Regions from separate parts of the Nocardiopsis sediminis genome, predicted to be linked through region 3. Evidence: riboswitches for the same ligand, from Rfam matches in the RefSeq annotation. Region 3 holds a riboswitch; each other region holds the start of a gene.

Region 1 (4,141 bases), on a different contig from region 3:
GCAGCAGCTCGCGCGGCTCCTGCGCCAGCGCGCGGGCGATCTGCACCCGCTGCCGCTCGCCGCCCGACAGCGTGTGCCAGGACCGGTCGGCCCGGTCGGCCAGCCCGGTGTGGGCCAGGGCGGAGCGCACCGCCGCGTCGTCGGCCGCCGACGGCGCCGACCACGCCCGCCGGTGGGGGATGCGGCCCAGTCGCACCACGTCGCGCACGCTCAGGTCCACCTCGGTCGCGGCGTGCTGCTCCACCACCGCGATCCGCCGCGCCGCCGCCCTGCGGCCCACCTCGGCCATCGGGGCGCCGTCGAGCGTGACGACCCCCGACGACGTCGGCCGCACCCCCGCGAGCAGCCGCAGCAGCGTCGACTTGCCCGACCCGTTGGGCCCCAGCAGGCCCACCGTGGAGCCGGGCGCCGGCTCCAGGCTGATGCCGTCGACGATCAGCCGCCCGTCCGCCCGCCACGACACCGCCTCGGCGCGCAGGCTCACCGCCGCCTCCCGTTCCCGCCGGTCACCGCCACCGCCGGCTCCGGTAGAGGATGAACACGAACGCCGGGACCCCGATGAGCGAGGTGACCACGCCCACCGGCAGCTCCTGCGGGTCCAGGACGGTGCGGGCGGCGGTGTCGACCCACACCAGGAAGACCGCCCCGGCCAGCGCCGTGGCCGGCAGCAGCAGGCGGTGGCCGGGGCCGGCGACCGCGCGGGCCGCGTGCGGCAGCACCAGCCCCACGAACCCGATCGCGCCGGCCGCGCTCACAAGGGTCGCGGTCAGCAGCGCGGTCGCGGTGAGCAGCAGCAGCCGCGTCCGGGCGACCGGAACCCCCAGGGACGCCGCGGCGTCGTGGCCGAAGGCGAACGCGTCGAGCGCCGACGCGTTGGCCGCGCACACCAGCAGCACCGCCGCCAGCACGCCGGCGCACAGCCCCACATCGGTCCAGCCGGCGCCGCTCAGCGAGCCCAGCAGCCAGAACAGCACGCCCCGGGTCTGCTCGGCGTCGGCGGAGGACAGCACGATGACCGACGTGAGCGCGGAGAACAGCTGCATGGCCGCCACCCCCGACAGCACGACGCGGTCGGTCGTCCCGCCGGCGGCGAAGCCGAGCACCAGGACGAGCGCGAAGGAGGCCGCCGCCCCGGCGAACGCGCCCGCCGACAGCGACACCGCCCCGCCGCCCACCCCCAGCACGGCCACCAGCACCGCGCCGGTGGAGGCGCCCGAGGAGATGCCGAGCACGAACGGGTCGGCGAGCGGGTTGCGCAGCAGCGACTGCATGATCGCGCCGCACACCCCCAGGCCGGCGCCGCACACCGCGGCCAGCACCGTGCGGGGCAGCCGCAGCTCCCACACGATGCCCTCGCGGATCGGCGTCAGCCCCGACGCGCCCCAGCCGGCGCGCGCGGCGACGACCGCCCAGACGTCGCCGACGGCGATGCCCGCGGGGCCGATCGTGATGGCGGTGGCGACCGAGGCGGCGAGCAGCACGAGGCCGCCGCACGCCAGGACGGCCGCGCGCCCCGCACCGGGGGGTGCGAGGGCTCGGGGGCGGGACATGCGCCCGCTCAGCCGGCGAGCCCGAAGCCGCGCAGCGCCTCGGCCACCTGCTCGACGCCCTCGACCGTGCGGATCGAGGGGTTCATGGCGGCGCCGCTCAGCAGCACGTAGCGCTCGTTCTCGACGGCGTCCAGGTGCCGGGTGACGGGGTGGGACTCCAGGAACTCGATCTTGGCGGCGGCGGACTCGGCGGTCTGGCTCTCGCGGGTGAGGTCGCCGATGACCAGCACGTCGGGGTCGCGGTCGGCCACGGTCTCCCAGTTGATCTGCGGCCACTCGTCGCGGGTGTCGTCGAAGACGTTGCGGGCGCCCACGGCCTCGGTGATGATGCCCGGGGCCCCGCAGCAGCCCGCCATGTAGGGGGACTCGGCGTTGGCGAACCAGTAGAGCAGGGTGACCCCGGAGGCATCGACATCGGCGGTCGCCGCCGCCATCCGGCCCTCGAGGCCGGCCACCAGCTCCTCGCCGCGCTCCTCGACGCCGAACACGTGCGCGAGGTCGCGGACCTCGGTGTAGACGGCGTCCATGGCCAGCGGCTCCTCGCGGGCGCCGTCCTCGCCGCTGTCGGTCTTGCCGCACTCGGTGGGGGAGAGGTAGACGGGGACGCCGAGCCGTTCGAAGTCCTCGCGGGGGGCGACGCCGCCCTCGCCCAGGGTGCCCTGGAAGGACGCGGCGACGAAGTCGGGCTCCTCGGCCAGGACGCGCTCGAAGGACGGGGCGTTGTCGGCCAGGCGGGGGACCTCGGCGTTGGCCGCCTCGAGGTCCTCGGCGACGGGGTCGGTCCAGGTGGCGGTGCCGGCCATGCGGTCGGCCAGGCCGAGGGAGAGCAGGATCTCGGTCGCCCCCTGGTTGAGGGAGACGGCGCGCTGCGGAGGGGCCTCGACGGTGACGTCGCGGCCGCAGTCGTCGACGGTGCGGGGGTAGCCGGCGGCTTCCTGCGGGGCGCCATCGGTGCCGGTGCCGGTGCCGGGGCCGCAGGCCGTGAGGGGCGCGAGGAGCAGGGCGGCGGTGAGGGCGCAGGCGGGTGGGGTACGGCGGGGGGCCGTCATGGGGGTCCTTCGGCGTCGAGGGCTCGGTCGCGGAGCCCGGCGAACGGTGTCGCCTCCGCACGCCGCAAGGCGCCCGGAGGTGCCAGCAGGTCTTCGGACTCGGGATCACCCGGGTGAGGCGCCTTCCCGGACATGTGTCCAGTGGCCGCTGCCCCGCCCGTCCCCCTTACCGCTGCGCGTCAGCTCCGGATTCCCACCGGATTCCCTGACCCGAGAAAGCACGGGTTCGACTGGCGGCCGCAACCTATCACACGGGTGTCCGCCCCCTCCGCCGTGCACTACTTGACAAACGCCGACAAGTACTTGACTATTCATGTCAAGCAGACCGGAATGCGTCGACGATCGGACACGAGAGGGCGGACCGACCACATGGACACCGACGCCGGCCCCCCGGCACACGGCGAGCTCGCCGGCCAGCTCCGGGCCATCGCCGCCGCCCGCCTCCTCGACCCGCTGGAGATCCTGCTCGAAGGCGACGCCTCCGTGGAGCGGGTGCGCAAGCGGGTCGCCGCGTATGCCGACGCGTGGGCGGCGACACTGCTCGGCCCCGACGACCGTGCCGCCGTCTTCGCCGCGGTGCGGCTCATCGCCGCGCTCTACCCCGGCGACACCGCCTTCGATCCGCCCGCGCAGTGGTGGGCCACGCCCTTGGGGCGGACCGTTGCGCGCCGCGTCGGCCACCCCGGAGCCGTCCGGGTCTCCTACGCGGTCGCCGGGGCGATGCTCGGCATCACCCGGCAGGGCGTCCACGACCTGGTCCGGCGGGGAAAGCTCGCGCCCCACCCCGACGGCGGCGTCCGCACCGGATCCGTGCGCGACCGGCTCAACGGGCGCCCCGTCGGAATGGACCCCTGACGGCCCCCAGGCGGGGCCGCACACCGCCCCGGCCGGCGCGCCCCGCGCCGTCCGGCCGACCACTCCCCACACGACTTCCGCCGGCCCGCAGTCGTCCGGCTCCCCACCCCAGGCACCAGAGGATCAGATCCCATGACCGAGACCCGCCACCCCCTCCCGTCCGAGCGCGACCGGGTGATCGACTCCGCCGGCGTGCCCATCGCCATCCGCGACTTCGGCGGTGAGGGACCGCCCGTCCTGCTCCTGCACGGTCTCGGCGGGACCCTGGAGGACTGGGCGCCCGTCGCTCCGCTGCTCACCCCCCACCGGCGGGCCGTCGCTGTCGACCTGCGCAACAGCGGGCACTCCGGGGACGGGCCCTGGGAATGGGACGCCGTCCTGGGCGACATCGAGGCCGTCGCCGCGGCCATCGGCGAGCCGGAGCCGGCGGTGGTGGGCGCGTCGATCGGCGGCATGATCGCCGTCCTGTGGGGCGAACGCCACCCCCGCTGCCCCGGTGCCGTCAACCTCGACGGCCACCCCGTCCTCGGCGTGGCGCAGCGCCACCCCGGGCTGGACCCGGACCGCGCAGCCGAACAGCGCGAAGGGCTGGCCGCGGCGTTCTCGGCCATGGAGGCGCAGCGGGCCGACCCCCTCGGTCCCGACGCCGCCGAGGCGCTCGCCGAGGCGGCGCGCGCCGCCGCCCGC
Region 2 (4,141 bases), on a different contig from region 3:
GAGGTACCGCAACCTCCTGCTCGATGCCGGGTTCACCGACCCGGTCGTCGAGGTGCGCACCAGTGTGTTCACCGATGACACCGCGCTCGCCCTGCTGCACCGGATCACCGACGAGGAGAGCTGGCTCGCCGAGCAGGCCGAGCGCGCCCGCACGAACCGGATCTTCGTGGCGGTGCCGATGTTCCTCGTCGCCGCGCAGGGATAGCCGGTCGCGCTGGCCGGTCGACGTGGTCATACCGGGCCGGGCGCTGTGCGGGCGCCGCGGCGGGCGGGTGGCCGCCCGCCGCGGGGAAAGCGGTCAGCTCGTCACGGCCGGGCCCGCAGGTGGCCGGTGGCCTCGACCAGGTTGGCGAGGGTGGCCCGCACCTCGGGGTAGCCGCGGGTCTTGAGCCCGCAGTCGGGGTTGACCCACAGCCGGCCGGGCGGGAACGCGCCGACGGCGGTGCGGAGGTGGCCCACGATCTCTTCGACGGAGGGGACGCGCGGGGAGTGGATGTCCCAGACGCCGGGCCCGGCCTCGTTGGCGTATCCGGCGCGGGCCAGATCGGCGACGATCGCCATGGCCGACCTCGCGGCCTCCAGGCTGATCACGTCGGCGTCCATGTCGATGATGGCCGCCAGGACGTCGCCGAACTCGGCGTAACACATGTGCGTGTGGATCTGGGTGTCGTCCCGCACACCCGCGGTGGACAGCTGGAACGCGGCGACGGCCCAGTCCAGGTAGGCCGCGCGGTCGGCGGTACGCAGCGGCAGGGTCTCGCGCAGGGCGGGTTCGTCGACCTGGATGATCGAGATCCCCGCGCGCTCCAGGTCGAGAACCTCGTCGCGCAGGGCGACGGCGACCTGGCGGGCGGTGTCGCCTTCGGGCTGGTCGTCGCGCACGAACGACCAGGCGAGCATGGTGACCGGGCCGGTCAGCATGCCTTTGACCGGCCGCTCGGTCAGGCTCTGGGCGTAGGCGGCCCACTCGACGGTCATCGGCGCCGGGCGCGAGACATCGCCGACGATGAGCGGCGGCCTCACGTAGCGGGTCCCATACGACTGGACCCAGCCGTGCCGGGTGGCCAGGAACCCGGTGAGCTGCTCACCGAAGTACTGGACCATGTCGTTGCGTTCGGGCTCGCCGTGGACCAGCACGTCCAGGCCGATTCGCTCCTGCTCGGCAATGACGGCGCGGATCTCGGCCCGCATGGCGTCGCGGTAGGCGGCGTGGTCGAGCGTGCCGGCGCGCAGGGCCGCGCGGGCCGTGCGCAGCTCCTGCGTCTGCGGGAACGAGCCGATCGTGGTCGTCGGCAGCTCGGGCAGGCGCAGTCGGCCCTGCTGGGCTTGGCGGCGCGTGGCATAGGGGCTGATGCGGTGCAGGTCGGCGTCGGTGACCGCGGCGACCCGGTCGCGCACGGCCGGGACCCGCACGATCGGCGACGCCGCGCGGGAGGCCAGGCGGCTTTGGTTGGTGTGCAGGATGTCGCTGATCGCGGTGCGGCCTTCGGTCAGGCCGCGTCGCAGTGTGACGATTTCGTCGAGCTTCTGCCTGGCGAACGACAGCCAGCCGGCGATCTCGGGGTCGAGGCCGGTTTCCAGGGTCACGTCCAGCGGCACGTGCAGCAGCGAGCAGGATGCCGAGACGTCCACGGAACCGGCCAGCCCGAGCAGTGTGCCCAGGGTGCTCAAGGCGGCGCTCAGGTCCGCGGCCCAGATGTTGCGCCCGTTGACGACCCCGGCGATCAGGCGTTTGCCCGGCATGCCGCCGGCGGCGGCGAGGCCGCCGAGGTTGGCCGCGGCGGCGTTGGTGAAGTCCAGGGCCAGGCCCTCGACGGCCGACGTGGCCAGCACCGGCAGCGCGTCGCCGAGCCTGTCGAAGTAGGAGGCGACCACGATCTTGGGGCGCGCGGTCGCGGCCGCCAGGGTGGCGTAGGTGTCGGCGACCTTGGCCAGCACCTCGGCCGGCTGGTCGGTGACGAGCGCGGGTTCGTCGAGCTGGACCCACTGCGCGCCCGCTTCGTGCAGGCGCCGCAGCAGGTCGGCGTACAGCGGGATCACCTGGTCGAGCAGGTCCAGGGGCCGGAACCCCTCGGTACCGGTCGGGTCCTTGGCCAGCAGCAGGAAGGTGACCGGGCCGAGGAGCACCGGACGGGTCTGCACGCCCTGCTCCAAGGCCTCCGCGAATTCACCGAGGGGCTTGCCCGGGTCGAGGGTGAAGCGGGTGCCGGGCCCGATCTCGGGGACGAGGTAGTGGTAGTTCGTGTCGAACCACTTCGTCATCTCCAGCGGGTGGGCGTCTGCGGTACCGCGCGCCATCGCGAAATAGCGGTCGAGCCTGCCGGCGGTGCTCGTTGTGTCCGGGACGGCGGCGAGGTGCCGCTCGGGGATGGCGCCGAGCATCCAGGCGGTGTCCAGGACGTGGTCGTAGAACGAGAAGTCGTTGCTCGGGATCTCGTCGATGCCGGCGTCGCGCAGCTGCGTCAGGTTGTGCAGCCGCAGCTCACGGGCGGTTCCGAGCAGGGTGTGGGCGTCGATGCGGCCTGCCCAGTAGGACTCGGTCGCCTTCTTCAGTTGCCGGTGGGCGCCCTGGCGCGGGTAGCCGTGCACGGTGGCGCGGCTGGTCGCAGTGGTCTGGGTCACGGGGCTCTCCTTCGCGAGTCCGCGTGGACCTGCGGGAGCGCGTGACGAAGCGCGACCGGCACGCGATCGCGATCCGGCGACGACCCACCCGCGAGGTCTCGGCCTGCACCCCACGGTCGTGGGGCGCACAGCGGGCAGGTCTTCGGACTCGTGGGCGTTCCGGCGCACGCCGGGTTCCTACTGGCCATCGCTTCCCGAGCCGGCTGGGCTCAGTGCTGGTCTCCGCGGAGACTGACGGCGGTCGTTCCCACTCACCGCTGCGGGGCAGTCCCGGATTCGCACCGGGTTCCCTCTTACCTCGGCCACCGCCGTGATTCCGTGCGGCGGCCGAACCAGCTGCCCTGCCACTGTAGCGGTTGGCAGCCGGGCTTCAGGGCCTCGATCCGCCCGTGTGAGCGGATCGCGACGAAAAATGAGTTGCAGTCGAAGAAGTGTGACGCGGCTGCTTCCACCATGAAGATGCACGCCGACCTCGGCGCCGGGCCCAGGCCGGTGCGCTGACCGGCGGCCACCGGCCTGGGCCCGGGATGGCAGGCGCGGATGAAGAGACCGCCCGCCGTCGATCAGGACGTGGCCGACGACCGTCGTCCGCCCAGGTGCCGGGCCAGGAAGCGCTCGATGGTGCGGTACAGCTCGATGTTGCTGTCGGGGTTGATGAACCAGTGGCCCTCGGCCTCATTCAGCAGGTACTCGACCTCGGCGCCGCGGGAGCGAAGCGCATCGGCGATGCGGTCGGAGTGGCGGCGGGCGACGCGGACATCGTTGGCTCCGTGGATCAGCAGCACCGGTGCGGTGATGTCGTCGACCCGGCTGATGGGTGAGCGGGCGAGCATGTCGGCCTCCTGGCGGGGGTCGTCGGGGTCGCCGATGTAGCGCAGGTAGCTGTTCTCGATGGCGTTGCGGGCGACCGGAACGACCGACCGGATGAGGTCGGCGAGGTCGGACATGCCGGTGTAGCTGATGGCGGCGGCGAACCGGTCCGGGGTGAACGCGGCCCCGACGAGTGCGGCGTAGCCGCCATAGGAGCAGCCGTAGATCGCGACCCGGTCCGGGTCGGTGTGGCCCTGCGCGACCGCCCAGTCCAAGGCGTCGATCAGATCGTCGTGCATGCGCCCGGCGAACTGGCCGATCGCGGCCTGGGTGTGGGCCTTGCCGTAGCCGGTGGAGCCGCGGAAGTCGACCTGGAGCACCGCGTAGCCGCGGTTGGCCAGGAGTTGGACCTCCGGGTCGTAGCCCCAGCTGTCGCGGTACCACGGTCCGCCGTGCACCAGCAGCACGGTCGGCAGGCCGCGCGGCTCGGCCCCGGCCGGTAGGGTGAGGTGGCAGGGCAGGGCAAGTCCGTCGCGGGCGGTGACGGTGATCGGGGTGACCGGGGACAGCCGGGCTGGGTCGAGGTGCGGGAACGGCCGGAACAGGCGGCGCGCCTGCCCTGTGGCGTGGTCGTAGAACCAGGTGACACCGGGATCGCGGTCGTGGGTGAAGTCCACCACCCACCGTTGCGCCGTGGCGTCGCAGGAGA
Region 3 (4,141 bases):
GCGGCGCCCCGGAGCTGCTCGAACCCGGGCTGGACATGCTCCGCGGGCTCACCGGCCGGCCCGTCTACGGTGTGCTGCCCTGGCTCGACGGGCTCTGGCTGGACGTCGAGGACTCGCTCGCACTCAGCGTGGACCGCGGCCCGATGCGTCCGCCCCAGGGCCCGGAGACCCTGCGCGTGGCGGTCGTCCGGACACCGCGCATCAGCAACTTCACCGACATCGACGCGCTCACCGTGGAGCCCGGTGTCGACGTCCGCTTCGTGACCGCCCCCCACGAGATGGAGGACGCCGACCTCGTCATCCTCCCCGGCAGCCGGGCGACCGTGGCCGACCTGTCCTGGCTGCGGGAACGGGGCCTGGCCGACGCCGTTGCCCGACGTGCCCGCGCGGGCCGCCCCGTCCTGGGCATCTGCGGCGGGTACCAGATGCTGGCCCGGGCCATCGACGACGATGTGGAGTCGGGCGCCGGACGGGTGCCCGGCCTGGGCCTGCTTCCGGCCGAGGTCCGGTTCGCGGCGGAGAAGACCCTGGGCCGGCCCGAGGCCGTGGAGTACGGCCATCCGGTCGTCGCCTACGAGATCCACCACGGGGTCATCACGGTGGACCCCGATGACCCCGCGACGGTGCCCTTCCTCGACGGGTGCCGCCGTGGCTCGGTGTGGGGGGCGACCTGGCACGGGGCGTTGGAGAACAACGGGTTCCGGCGGGCGTTCCTGGCGGACGTGGCCCGGACGGCGGACCGGGGGTTCGTGCCCGCTCCCGATACCGACTTCGCCGCGGAGCGCGCGGCCCGGCTGGACGCGCTCGGCGACCTCGTCGAGAAGCACATGGACACCGGGGCCCTGCTGCGTCTGCTGGAGGACGGAGTTCCCGAGGGGATGGCGGTCGTGCCGCCTGCCGGGGTGTCCGGCGCCTCTTCGGCTGGGGTGGGCGGAGGCGGGTGATCCTCTGCGGTCCGTGCCGAGCCGTTCGTCGCCGATCGGCGGGGGCGCTCACGCGTTCGTGTGGGGCTGTGGACGACGGGTGGCGGGGATGTCGCCGGCCGGTTACGGTTGGTGGTGTTCAGCGGTCAGAGGATACGCGGACCCCTCCGGCCCACCGTGGTGGGCGTGGTCAGGGGCTCCTGCGACGCGATGGGGGCCGCCAGTCCGTGCCCGTACGGCCAGTCCGGCGGGCGATCCCCTCACCTCTGTGGAGGCTCCGGTGACCACCACCGATTCCGCTGTGTCCGCATCCGCCGATTCCACCGCCTCCGCCGGCTCTCACGGGTGCCCCGATGAATCCGACCCGGCCGGCCACGGCGACCGCGTCGTGCTCACTCTCGATCCCGCGACGCTGGGCGAGCTCCGGCATGCCGCGGGCCGGCAGGATCTCGCGTCCTACCTGTGCGTCCTGGCCGGGCGCCATGCCCGCTGGAGCGAGCTGCGCGGATGGCTGTCGCAGCTCGAAGCCGCCTACGGGCCGCTGCCGCCCGAGGCGCTGGAGCGCGTCCACCGGCACATGCTGGGTCTGCCCAAGCACAGCCGGGCGGGTTCTCCGTCGTTGTCGGTCGTCTTCAGCGCCGAGGAGTTCGCCGCTCTGGCCACCTCCGCGGGCGACCGGCCGCTGGCGCCGTTCGTCCGTGATCTCGTGATCGACCATCTGACCGCCTCGGGTTCCACCGATTCCGGTCCCGGGGGTGCCGGGCCGGGCTGCTGAGCGGTGCGGGCGGTCGTGCGGGCCACGGCCGCCCGGCCGGAGGAATCCGGCCCGTGGTGGTCCGTCCGTGGCGGGCGGGCCCCGTCTCCGGGGGCCTGCTCGCTACATCGCGGCGAGGCTGCGCGCGTAGTTGACCTGCTGCATCACCTGGTGGCCGGTGCCCGGGCCGTGGGCGGGGATCATCGTGGAGTGGAACACCCCGTTGCCCTGCACGGTCACCTGGACGTGCCCCGACACCTTGCGCTCCCTGATCAGCAGGAACAGCAGGCCCAGCAGGCAGAACCAGAAGAAGAGGATGGCGATCACGATGGCGTAGGCGGGGATTCCGTCGGACACCGTGGTCATGTCGGTGACCGTCCAGGTGCTCCCCTTGATCGGGAACCTGCCCGCCGGGGTGATCACCTCGGTCTGTGTGATGGTGATGTCGCCGATGGTGGCCAGCGGCGGGTGGCCGCCTGCCGGAGCCGGCATCGCCTGCCAGCCGCCGGTCTGCGGAGTCTGCCCATAGGGAGCCAGCTCCCCGTAGCCGGGCGCGGCCGGCTGCGCATAGGGGTCGGTACCGGGCGCCTGGGGGTATTCCTCGCCCGGTCCGGGCTGTTGGGGGTAATGGGTCATGCTGGGATTGTGTCAAACCCCGGGAGGTGATCGGACCGGACGGGGGACCAGCGCCGATCCGGTCCGGTGCCTTCTGCGAGGATGGTCGCCGACGGCGCGACGGAACGCGGTGCGAATCCGCGGCTGTCCCGCAACTGTGAGGGGGGAGCCCGCCTCGAACGACGCCACTGCCGGACCGTCCGGTGGGAAGGCCGAGGCCGGCGCTGATCCCCGAGCCAGGAGACGCCGCACCGTCGTGACACCTGTCCGGTCGCGGGGCGAGGACCCCGCACTCTGTGAAGAGGGACCCGCGTGGCCGCCACCATCCTGCTGCTGTCAACGGCCGACACCGATCTGCTCGCGGCCGGCGCCGCCCGAGCCGGTTTCCGCACCGCAAACCCCGCCCGCACCTCACCCGAAGACCTCCCCGCGCTGCTCGACGGCGCCGACATCGCCGTGGTCCGCCTGCTGGGCGGGGTCGAGGCCTGGCCCGGCGGGGTCGAGGCCCTGCGGGCCAGCGGCCTGCCGCTCGTGGCGCTGGGCGGCGAGGCCGCACCCGACCCCGGGCTGATGGCGCTGTCCACGGTCCCGTCGGGTGTCGCGACCGACGCCCACGCCTACCTGCGCGAAGGCGGCGTCGCCAACCTCCGCCAGCTGAGCCGGTTCCTCTCCGACACCGTCCTGCTCACCGGCGAGGGGTTCGACCCGCCGCAGACCATGCCCGAGTTCGGCGTGCACGAGCGCCCGGCCCCCGCCCCCGATCCCGGCGGGCGCCCCACCGTGGCCGTCGTCTTCTACCGCGCCCACGAGCTGTCGGGCAACACCGCCTTCATCGACGCGCTGTGCGACGCGATCGAGGACGCCGGCGGCGTCCCCCTGCCCGTGTTCTCCGGCTCGCTGCGGGGCCTGTCGCCCGACTCCGCGCCGGAGCTGTTCGCGCTCCTGGGCCGGGCCGACGCCATCGTCACCACCGTGCTCGCCGCAGGCGGCGCGGTGGCCGCCGACGCCAGCGGGGGCGGCGACGAGGACGCGTGGGACGCCGGAGCGCTCGCCCGGCTCGACGTCCCGATCATCCAAGGGCTGGTGCTCACCTCGGGACGCGACCAATGGCGGGCGTCCGGCGCCGCGCTCACCCCCATGGACGCCGGGATGCAGGTCGCCATCCCCGAGTTCGACGGCCGGCTGATCACGGTGCCGTTCTCCTTCAAGGAGATCGGCGGCGACACCGACTCCGGCCTGCCGCTGTACGCGGCCGACCCCGAGCGCGCCGCGCGCGTGGCCGGCATCGCGGTGCGCCACGCACGCCTGCGCTCCGTTCCCGCGGGCGAGCGCCGCCTGGCCGTGGTGCTGTCGTCCTACCCCACCAAGCACTCCCGGGTGGGCAACGCGGTCGGCCTCGACACCCCCGCTTCGGCCGTGCGGCTGTTCCGCGACCTCGCCGCGCGCGGCTACGACCTCGGCGGCGACGACACCCTGTGGCGGGTTCCCGGCCCCGACGAGGACCGCCGTGACGACGACGGCGACCCGCTGATCCACGCTCTCATCGCCGCCGGCGGCCACGACACCGAATGGCTCAGCGAGGACCAGCTCGCCGCCGCCACCGCCCGCGTGCCGCTCGACGACTACCGCCGCTGGTTCGACGCCCTCCCGGCCCCGCTCCGCGACTCCATCACCGCCCACTGGGGCGAGCCTCCCGGCGAGCTCTACGTCGACGACTCCGGCGGCCGGCCCGAGATTGTGCTCGCCTCACTGCGCTTCGGCAACGTCGTCCTGATGATCCAGCCGCCGCGGGGCTTCGGCGAGAACCCGATCGCGATCTACCATGACCCCGACCTGCCGCCCTCCCACC
Region 4 (4,141 bases), on a different contig from region 3:
CTGGCACACGAGTGCCGCCGCGGCGCGGGCACTGATCTCCGCGGCCCAGGCGGTTCCGTCGGGCGTCCACGCGAGAAGCCCGTCGCCGCCCCCGACCCCCACCAGCAGGGTCGCCGCGCCGGTGAGGATGAACGCCAACGGTGCCCACGCCGCCCGGGCGAAGGCCCGCGGCGGCACCTGCGCCGGGCCGAGGGCCGCCGCCAGCGCGACCGCCGCCGTCAGTGGGGCGCCCGGCCAGGCCGGCAGCGTCAGCGCGCATAGGAGCAGGCCGCCGAAGAAGGCCCCCTTGGCGGCGGGGTGGACCCGCCGCCACGGGCTGCGGTAGGCGGCCGCGTCGATCGCGAGCATGCCGCGCCGGTCAGCCGGAGTCGCGTGTGCCCGGATCGGGCGACCGCTCCGCGCGCAGCCGGCTACGGGTCCGGGCGGCGCCGAAGTAGTAGCCGATCACCCCCGCGCCGATGGCCGCCTGGAGGGCGAACAGGCCGGATTCGACCTCGCCGGAGGGGGCCTCGTAGAGCGGGGCGAACCAGGGTTCGTAGCCGGGGCGCAGCTCGGTGACGGCGTCTTCGGCCTGCCCGTCGGCCCCGGTGAAGGGCTCGGCGAGGTGGTCGCCCGCACCGATCAGCAGGGGCAGCACGGCGATGGCGGCGACCGCCGCCACCAGGAGCCAGGTCGTCGAGGTCTTGGGCACGGTCACACCGCCTTTCCGTCGGCCGCCGCCGGGGCCGCGGGGCCGCCGGCCGCGCGCAGCACGCCCAGGCGCAGCAGCTCGCCGCGGCTCGCGGTGGTCAGCAGCCGCATGATCACCACGGTCACCAGGCCTTCGATGACCGCGAGCGGCACCTGAGTGACGGAGAAGATCGCGCCGAACTTCACGAACGACCCGACGAGGCCGCCCGCCGGATCGGGGAAGGCCAGGGCGAGCTGGAGGCTGGTGACCGTGTAGGTGCTCAGGCTCGCCAGGGCCGCGCCGGTGAACACCGCGGCCCCCAGCGCCGTCGTCTCGGGGAGGGAGCGGGTGGCCGCGCGGACCAGCCGGTAGGCCCCGTAGCCCACCCACGGGCCCACCACCGCCATGGAGAACACGTTGGCGCCGAGCGTGGTCAGCCCGCCGTGTGCCAGGAGCAGCGCTTGGAACAGCAGGGTGATCGTGCCGAGGGCCGCCATGACGGGCGGCCGGAAGAGGATCGCCCCCAGGCCGGCGCCGGTGGGGTGCGAGCAGCTGCCCGTCACCGAGGGGATCTTCAGGGCGGACAGGACGAAGCAGAAGGCGCCGGAGGCGCCGATGAGCAGTTTGGCGTCGGGGTCGGCGCGGACGGCGGCGGTCAGGGACCGTACGCCGTGGACGACGAAAGGGGCGGACGCAGCGGTCCAGGCGGCTGCGTGCTGCCACGGCAGAAAGCCTTCGGCGATATGCATATCAGGAGACCCATCTCCAGCACCTCGTGGACGGTCGTCACGCCGTGGCCGGTCTCCTGGCTTGCGGGTCAGCGCCCTCCGCCGGCCTTCCCGGCGACGCCCTCGCAGGCGCCTCCAGTGACCGTCGCCGCCCGCACCGCCGGAGGCGGTGGGACGGGGCATCGGACTACCCGTTCACAGTGGCGAGGGCCGCGCCGGTTTCCCACCGGACTTCCCGAACACCACGGCCCCACGACAGTACGGCGGCATATGGTCCCGCGCAATAGCCCGTCTCCGCACCGGGGGTGCGGCGCAGGCGAGGGGGTACCGACACCGTCGGCCGGCCGGCGAGCCCTCCGTCGCCCGGATACGGCGGTCGGCCGGCCCGGTCGTGACGGGGTTCAGCCCTCATCGGAGAAGGCGACCGGCCCCGAACCTGTGCATTCACCGGGCCCTTACCGCTCGCCGGGATCGGGGCATCGTCGGCCCCGGCGGAAGGCGCCCCGCTCACCGGCCCGTCCATGCCGTTCACTCCGGAGTCCGCGCCCGAGGTCGCGTGGGTTCCGTTCGTCGGCTGGAAAAGCCCGGCGCGCCCGAAACCGTGTCCTCGGGGCGGCCGCCGGGCCCGATCACCTTGCCGGTGATCGGGTACTTCGCGGGGCCTCTTGGCGGACGTCGCGGGTTCAGTCGTCGGTGCGGGTGTCGATGACCTCGCCGGCGGCGTCGAGGAGGACGTCGTGTTCCCGGCCGTCGGCGGCGCGGACCTCGGCCTCCCAGCCTTCCCAGCCGTCCTCGTCGGTGCGCTCCACCTCGGTGGCCTGGGCGCCGTCGCCGATCGCCTGCTCGGCGGCGGTGGCGACCGTGTCGCGGTCGGCTTCGGGGCTGTCACCCGTGTTCTGCCACGGGGCGGGGCCCTCGGGGGCACGGAAGGTGGTCCCGTTGATCGTGAAGGCGTCGGCGTCGCGATTGTCGTCGTCATCGTCGCGATCGCCATCGTCGTCGCGGTCGTCATCATCGTGGTCGTCATCGTCATAGCGCACGTCCAGGGTGACCTCCCGGCCCTCAAGTGCGCGCAGTTCGTCCAAGACCGGGTCGGTGGTGCCGTCGCCGTCGAGGTCGCCGGCCTCCGGGTTCGTCAGCAGCCACTCCTCGGGGCCGAAGTCGACGTCGACGTCCGCCACCCGCCAGTCGTCGGGGTCGTCCCCGGCGCTGAGCACGCCCGTGAGCTGCTCGGTCCCGGCGGCCGGCTGCGTCGACGCACCGGCATGGGCAGGTGCGCCGTTCGACGCGCCCGCATCCGCAGGCGCCCCATTCGACGCGCCCGCATCGGCAGGCGCTCCGTTCGACGCGCCGCCCGCGGTGACCGCGCTGACCCGGATCGGGTCCGCCGGCTGTTCGGGATCACCGGCCAGTACGTAGGCCCCGGCTCCGGCGGCCAGCAGCCCGGCGGCGGAGGAGAGGAGGATCGTCGTCCTGGCGCGCATGGCAACTCCTTGTCAGCGGTGGTTCGGGGTTCCAGCATCCGGCACCGCGATGAGGAGGGGATGAAAGTGGTCTGAGCCCCTCTTCATTCTGAGATTGGGCCGCTCTTCATCCTGATCTCGAGGGGCGTCCCGGCCCCTGCCTCGGGCGGCTCCCCCGCTTCGCACCGCCCCGGGTGAGAGTGTCGCGGCCCGGCCCCGTTGCCCGCCGGGCGGATGATGATCGCGGGGGGAGGACCTGTGGCGGCTCTGGAGCTGGTGGTGATGCTGGGCGCGGTCATCCTCGTGTGCGGCGGGCTGTCGCGGCGCACCGGGGTCGCGGCGCCGGTGCTCCTGCTGTTGGCCGGGATCGCGCTCGGGTTCGTGCCCGCTCTGCGCCGGATCCACCTGCCGCCCGAGCTGATGCTGCTGGTGTTCCTGCCCGCCCTGCTCTACTGGGAGGCGCTGACCACGTCGCTGCGGGAGATCCGCGCGACGCTGCGCGGCATCGTCCTCAACAGCACGCTGCTGGTGGTCGTCACCGCCGCCGCCGTGGCGGTCACCGCGCACGCCCTCGGCCTGCCGTGGGGGCCGGCGTGGGTTCTGGGCGCGGCGGTCGCCCCCACCGACGCCACCGCGGTCGCCGCCCTCTCCGGGTGCCTGCCGCGCCGCACCGTCACCGCGCTCAGAGCCGAGAGCCTGGTCAACGACGGTACTGCGCTGGTACTTTACGGCATCGCCGTGGGCGTCACGGTCGGATCGGAGCCCTTCAGCGCCGGCGGCATCGGCGGGCGGGTCGCCCTCGCCTACGCCTGGGGCATCGCCGCCGGTGCGCTGATCGCCTGGCTCGGCGTCCTGGCGCGGCGCCGCGTCACCGATCCCCTCCTCGGCAACGTGCTGATCCTGCTGATCCCGTTCTGCGCCTTCCTGCTCGCCGAACTCGCCGAGGCCTCCGGTGTGCTGGCCGTGGTGGTCTGCGGGCTGGTGATGAGCCGGGTCGGGCCGCGCATCGGGGTGGCCGCCACCCGTCAGCAGACCATCGCGTTCTGGACGCTGGCGACCTTCCTGATCAACGCGGCGCTGTTCGTCCTGGTGGGGATCGAGGCGCAGACGACGCTGCGCGCCCTGGTCAGCACCGACCTGTGGGCGGCGCTGGCCGGCGTCGTGGTCGTCTGGGTGGTGATCGTCGCCGTGCGCTTCGCCTTCCTCATCGTCGCCGCCTACACGATCCGACTGGTCGACCGCCGGCCCCAGCAGCGGCTGCGGCGGATCAGCAACCGCGC

Evidence for each region. A riboswitch is a leader RNA that binds a small molecule or an ion and turns the genes downstream of it on or off. The one in region 3 is predicted to bind cobalamin.
Region 1: another riboswitch for cobalamin. It lies ahead of ACFOVU_RS00610 (ABC transporter substrate-binding protein); the one in region 3 lies ahead of cobN (cobaltochelatase subunit CobN).
Region 2: another riboswitch for cobalamin. It lies ahead of metE (5-methyltetrahydropteroyltriglutamate--homocysteine S-methyltransferase); the one in region 3 lies ahead of cobN (cobaltochelatase subunit CobN).
Region 4: another riboswitch for cobalamin. It lies ahead of ACFOVU_RS15625 (energy-coupling factor ABC transporter permease); the one in region 3 lies ahead of cobN (cobaltochelatase subunit CobN).

What each region holds. Positions count from the first base shown of each region.
Region 1 covers NZ_JBHSBH010000002.1:13,153-17,293, reverse strand. The annotation lists gene ACFOVU_RS00620 (ABC transporter ATP-binding protein) at 1-484, opposite strand, end outside; gene ACFOVU_RS00615 (FecCD family ABC transporter permease) at 507-1,550, opposite strand; gene ACFOVU_RS00610 (ABC transporter substrate-binding protein) at 1,559-2,599, opposite strand; cobalamin riboswitch at 2,667-2,849, opposite strand; gene ACFOVU_RS00605 (hypothetical protein) at 2,969-3,454, shown strand; gene ACFOVU_RS00600 (alpha/beta fold hydrolase) at 3,587-4,141, shown strand, end outside.
Region 2 covers NZ_JBHSBH010000010.1:34,675-38,815, forward strand. The annotation lists gene ACFOVU_RS15180 (methyltransferase domain-containing protein) at 1-205, shown strand, start outside; gene metE (5-methyltetrahydropteroyltriglutamate--homocysteine S-methyltransferase) at 307-2,622, opposite strand; cobalamin riboswitch at 2,739-2,974, opposite strand; gene ACFOVU_RS15190 (S9 family peptidase) at 3,186-4,141, opposite strand, start outside.
Region 3 covers NZ_JBHSBH010000015.1:654,962-659,102, reverse strand. The annotation lists gene ACFOVU_RS25425 (cobyric acid synthase) at 1-944, shown strand, start outside; gene ACFOVU_RS25420 (hypothetical protein) at 1,204-1,698, shown strand; gene ACFOVU_RS25415 (hypothetical protein) at 1,801-2,313, opposite strand; cobalamin riboswitch at 2,415-2,537, shown strand; partial or broken gene cobN (cobaltochelatase subunit CobN) at 2,605-4,141, shown strand, end outside.
Region 4 covers NZ_JBHSBH010000010.1:140,856-144,996, reverse strand. The annotation lists gene cbiQ (cobalt ECF transporter T component CbiQ) at 1-348, opposite strand, end outside; gene ACFOVU_RS15630 (energy-coupling factor ABC transporter substrate-binding protein) at 359-697, opposite strand; gene ACFOVU_RS15625 (energy-coupling factor ABC transporter permease) at 694-1,419, opposite strand; cobalamin riboswitch at 1,449-1,660, opposite strand; gene ACFOVU_RS15620 (PepSY domain-containing protein) at 2,082-2,882, opposite strand; gene ACFOVU_RS15615 (Na+/H+ antiporter) at 3,120-4,141, shown strand, end outside.